Regions from separate parts of the Streptomyces sp. NPDC000983 genome, predicted to be linked through region 2. Evidence: predicted binding sites of a transcription regulator. Region 2 holds the regulator's gene; the other holds the start of a gene.
The links. The regulator HrcA, encoded in region 2, represses chaperone genes, less so after heat shock. The targets are predictions, from matches to a motif close to TTNGCACTCNGNNNNNCNGAGTGCNAA.
Positions count from the first base shown of each region.

Region 1: the regulator HrcA is predicted to act here: its motif matches at 1,343-1,369, upstream of groL (chaperonin GroEL).

Region 1 is NZ_JBEPBM010000011.1:120,663-123,055, forward strand. It holds gene thrC (threonine synthase) at 1-272, shown strand, start outside; gene ABT296_RS15355 (MoaD/ThiS family protein) at 269-544, shown strand; gene ABT296_RS15360 (cold-shock protein) at 976-1,179, shown strand; gene groL (chaperonin GroEL) at 1,531-2,393, shown strand, end outside.
Region 2 is NZ_JBEPBM010000012.1:52,337-54,729, forward strand. It holds gene ABT296_RS16105 (MBL fold metallo-hydrolase) at 1-627, opposite strand, end outside; gene hrcA (heat-inducible transcriptional repressor HrcA) at 787-1,803, shown strand; gene dnaJ (molecular chaperone DnaJ) at 1,804-2,393, shown strand, end outside.

The sequences.
Region 1 (2,393 bases), on a different contig from region 2:
GCGGCGCGGTGGAGGACGTCACCGACGAGGAAGTCGTCGACGCCATCAAGCTGCTGGCCCGCACCGAGGGCATCTTCGCCGAGACGGCGGGCGGTGTGACGGTCGGCGTGACGCAGAAGCTGATCAAGAACGGTCTGCTCGACCCGGCGAAGACGACCGTCGTCCTCAACACCGGCGACGGCCTGAAGACCCTCGACGCGGTGGCCGGCACCGGCCTGACCGCCACCATCCGCCCGAACCTGGACTCCTTCCGAGAGGCTGGCCTCGCATGAGCGTGACCGTCCGCATCCCCACCATCCTGCGCACCTACACCGGTGGGCGGGCCGAGGTCGCCGCCGAGGGCGCCAACCTCGCCGAGGTCATCGCCGACCTGGAGAAGAACCACACCGGCATCGCCGCCCGCGTCCTGGACGACCAGGGCAAGCTGCGCCGCTTCGTGAACGTCTACGTCAACGACGACGACGTCCGCTTCGAGCAGGGTCTGGAGACGGCGACCCCCGAGGGCGCCGGAGTCTCCATCATTCCGGCGGTCGCCGGCGGCTGATCGTTACCTTCGGTAACGTATGTCACCGAGAGTTCATCGAATTGCCCTCTCCGTAAGAGAAACGGAGGGGGCAATTCTGCTTGATTGAGCACGGTAGAGTTGGGGAACCAGCTGTTCCCCGCTTGCCGGACGCATATGAGCTCCGACCTCCAGGCGATGAGAAACAGCCAAAGTGTGCGGGTCTTTTGCGTCATTTGCTTCTTTTGCGGGGCCCGACTTGCCCTGAATGCAGGCGAATTCTTACTACATTCCGGACCTCGTGCGTCCAGAATTCTCGTCCGATTGACCTGTTGCAGACGGCAGTTGGACAGATACATTCAGCCGCGGTCGACGCGTTCCGGCGCACGCCCCCAATACGACTGGGGGGTGAGGTCTGACCCGGATCCGCGAAGTGCGGATCTGTGCAAGGGCCAGTAATAGGGGAGTTAGGCATGGCTCAGGGCACCGTCAAGTGGTTCAACGCGGAGAAGGGGTACGGCTTCATCGCGGTCGACGGTGGTGCGGATGTTTTCGTCCACTACAGCGCGATCCAGATGGACGGTTACCGCACCCTGGAAGAGGGCCAGCGGGTCGAGTTCGAGATCTCGCAGGGCCAGAAGGGCCCGCAGGCCGACATGGTTCGCGTCACTGCCTGAACGCGCGACCGAGAACCGCAAGCGAGTCTTCTGCTGAAGGGCTCGCACCGGAGGGACCCAACCCCTCGGGTGCGGGCCCTTCCGCATGCCCGCGGCCGTGCCCGCACGGGGTCCGGCGCGGGGTCGCCGCCCCGAAGGAGTGGGGTTCGATCCCCGAGAGCCGCTTGCACTCGCATGGGTCGAGTGCTAATCATTGGCGTTAGCACTCTGAAGGTGAGAGTGACAACGAAGGACCGGGTCGGTGAGGCCGCAGGCCGGGTGGGGCAAGGAACCACGAGGCAGGCAGGCCGTCCGTCGCGGGCGCGGGCGCGGTCCGAGGAATCACCCCCAGTCCTGGAGGGACCACTTCACATGGCCAAGATCATCGCGTTCGACGAGGAGGCGCGGCGCGGCCTCGAGCGCGGCATGAACCAGCTCGCGGACGCCGTCAAGGTGACGCTCGGCCCCAAGGGTCGCAACGTCGTCCTCGAGAAGAAGTGGGGCGCCCCCACGATCACCAACGACGGTGTCTCCATCGCCAAGGAGATCGAGCTCGAGGACCCGTACGAGAAGATCGGCGCCGAGCTGGTCAAGGAAGTCGCCAAGAAGACGGACGACGTCGCCGGTGACGGTACGACCACCGCGACCGTTCTCGCCCAGGCGCTGGTCCGCGAGGGCCTGCGCAACGTCGCCGCCGGCGCCAACCCCATGGCCCTGAAGCGCGGTATCGAGAAGGCCGTCGAGGCCGTCTCCGCCGCCCTGCTGGAGCAGGCGAAGGACGTCGAGACCAAGGAGCAGATCGCCTCCACGGCCTCCATCTCCGCCGCCGACACCCAGATCGGCGAGCTCATCGCCGAGGCCATGGACAAGGTCGGCAAGGAAGGCGTCATCACCGTCGAGGAGTCCCAGACCTTCGGTCTGGAGCTGGAGCTCACCGAGGGTATGCGCTTCGACAAGGGCTACATCTCGGCGTACTTCGCCACCGACATGGAGCGTATGGAGGCGTCCCTGGACGACCCGTACATCCTGATCGCCAACTCCAAGATCGGCTCCGTCAAGGACCTGCTCCCGCTGCTGGAGAAGGTCATGCAGTCGGGCAAGCCGCTGCTGATCATCGCCGAGGACGTCGAGGGCGAGGCCCTGTCGACCCTGGTCGTCAACAAGATCCGCGGCACCTTCAAGTCCGTTGCCGTCAAGGCCCCGGGCTTCGGCGACCGCCGCAAGGCGATGCTGAA
Region 2 (2,393 bases):
GCCGCCCAGCGACAGCAGCCGGTCCAGGGCCGCGGGCCACTGCGAGGGCACCGCGTCCGGGCCCGCCTGCGGCTCGCCCGACTCCTCCACCAGGTCCCCGCAGAACACCACCTCCGGGCTGCCCGGGACCAGGACCACCAGGTCGTGGGCGGTGTGCCCGGGGCCCACGTTGGCCAGGAGGACCTGGCGGCCGGGGCCGAGGTCCAGGGTCCACTCGCCCGAGACGTGGTGGCGGGGCGGGGTCAGCACGTCCACCGCCTCGTCCGCCACCCGCGCGTCCAGCCCGTTGCGCACCGCGTCCGCCCGCAGCGCGGCCCGGCCGTGCGGCCCGTACACCCCGTCGACGCCGACCGCGCCGTACACCTCGGCGCCCGCGAAGGCCGCGGCCCCGAAGACGTGGTCGAAGTGCGGATGGGTCAGCGCGAGATGGGTCACACGGTGCCCGGCGAGCGCCTCCGCCCGCATCCGCAGCCGGGCCCCCTCCGACAGGCTCGACCCGGCGTCCACCACCAGGGCCGCGGCCTCCCCGAGGACCACACCGGCCGTACAGTCCCAGCCGGGCAGCCGGCAGCGGCCCACTCCGGCCGCGACCCGCTCCCACCCGAGCTCTTCCCAAGTCACCGTCATGGCAGCGACGCTAACCTCACAGCCCCAGGTCTCCGGTCCGACCTTGCCCGGGCAGTACCCCACCGCCGTACACTGGGCCGGGGAATGCTGGCACTCGGACGGACAGAGTGCCAGGCAGGCGCCCGGGGGACCGGGGACGACTTCTGGAGGTGTGCGCGGATGCTGAGTGAACGCAGGCTGCAAGTACTGCGCGCCATCGTCCAGGACTACGTCGGCACCGAGGAGCCGGTGGGCTCCAAGGCCCTCACCGAGCGGCACAACCTCGGGGTCTCCCCGGCGACCGTCCGCAACGACATGGCGGCGCTGGAGGACGAGGGCTTCATCGCCCAGCCGCACACCAGCGCCGGACGCATCCCGACGGACAAGGGCTACCGGCTCTTCGTCGACAAGCTGGCCGGCGTCAAGCCGATGACCGCGCCCGAGCGGCGCGCCATCCAGAACTTCCTGGACGGCTCCGTCGACCTCGACGACGTGGTCGCGCGGACCGTGCGGCTGCTCGCGCAGCTCACCCGCCAGGTCGCCGTCGTGCAGTACCCCTCGCTGACCCGGTCCACGGTGCGCCATGTCGAGCTGCTGTCACTGGCGCCCGCGCGGGTGATGCTCGTACTGATCACGGACACCGGGCGGGTCGAGCAGCGGATGGTCGACTGTCCGGCGCCGTTCGGCGAGACGTCCCTGGCCGATCTGCGGGCGCGGCTCAACAGCCGGGTCGCGGGCCGGCGCTTCACCGATGTGCCGATGCTCGTCGAGGACCTCCCCGAGGCCTTCGACATCGAGGACCGCGGCACGGTCTCGGCCGTACTCTCCACCCTGCTGGAGACGCTGGTCGAGGAGAACGAGGAGCGGCTGATGATCGGCGGCACCGCCAATCTCACCCGCTTCGGACATGACTTTCCCCTCACCATCCGGCCCGTCCTGGAGGCCCTGGAGGAGCATGTCGTGCTCCTCAAACTCCTGGGCGAGGCGGGAGATTCGGGCATGACCGTGCGCATCGGGCACGAGAACGCCTACGAGGGACTCAACTCCACGTCCGTCGTGTCGGTCGGCTACGGTTCGGGCGGCGAGGCAGTAGCCAAGCTCGGCGTGGTCGGACCGACCCGCATGGATTACCCGGGAACGATGGGAGCGGTACGAGCGGTGGCACGGTACGTCGGACAGATCCTGGCGGAGTCGTAAGTGGCCACGGACTACTACGCCGTTCTCGGCGTGCGCCGCGACGCGTCGCAGGATGAGATCAAGAAGGCCTTCCGGCGGCTCGCTCGCGAGCTGCACCCGGACGTCAACCCGGATCCGAAGACCCAGGAGCGGTTCAAGGAGATCAACGCCGCTTACGAGGTGCTGTCGGACCCGCAGAAGAAGCAGGTCTACGACCTCGGCGGCGACCCGCTCTCGCAGAGCGGCGGCGCGGGCGCGGGCGGCTTCGGGGCCGGTGGCTTCGGCAACTTCTCCGACATCATGGACGCGTTCTTCGGCACGGCCTCGCAGCGCGGTCCGCGCTCGCGCACCCGCCGCGGCCAGGACGCCATGATCCGGCTGGAGATCGAGCTGGACGAGGCGGCCTTCGGCACGACGAAGGACATCCAGGTCGACACGGCCGTCGTCTGCAACACCTGCAGCGGCGAGGGCGCGGCGCCCGGCACCTCGGCGCAGACCTGTGACATGTGCCGCGGCCGCGGCGAGGTGTCCCAGGTGACGCGGTCCTTCCTGGGCCAGGTCATGACCTCGCGGCCGTGCCCGCAGTGCCAGGGCTTCGGCACCGTGGTGCC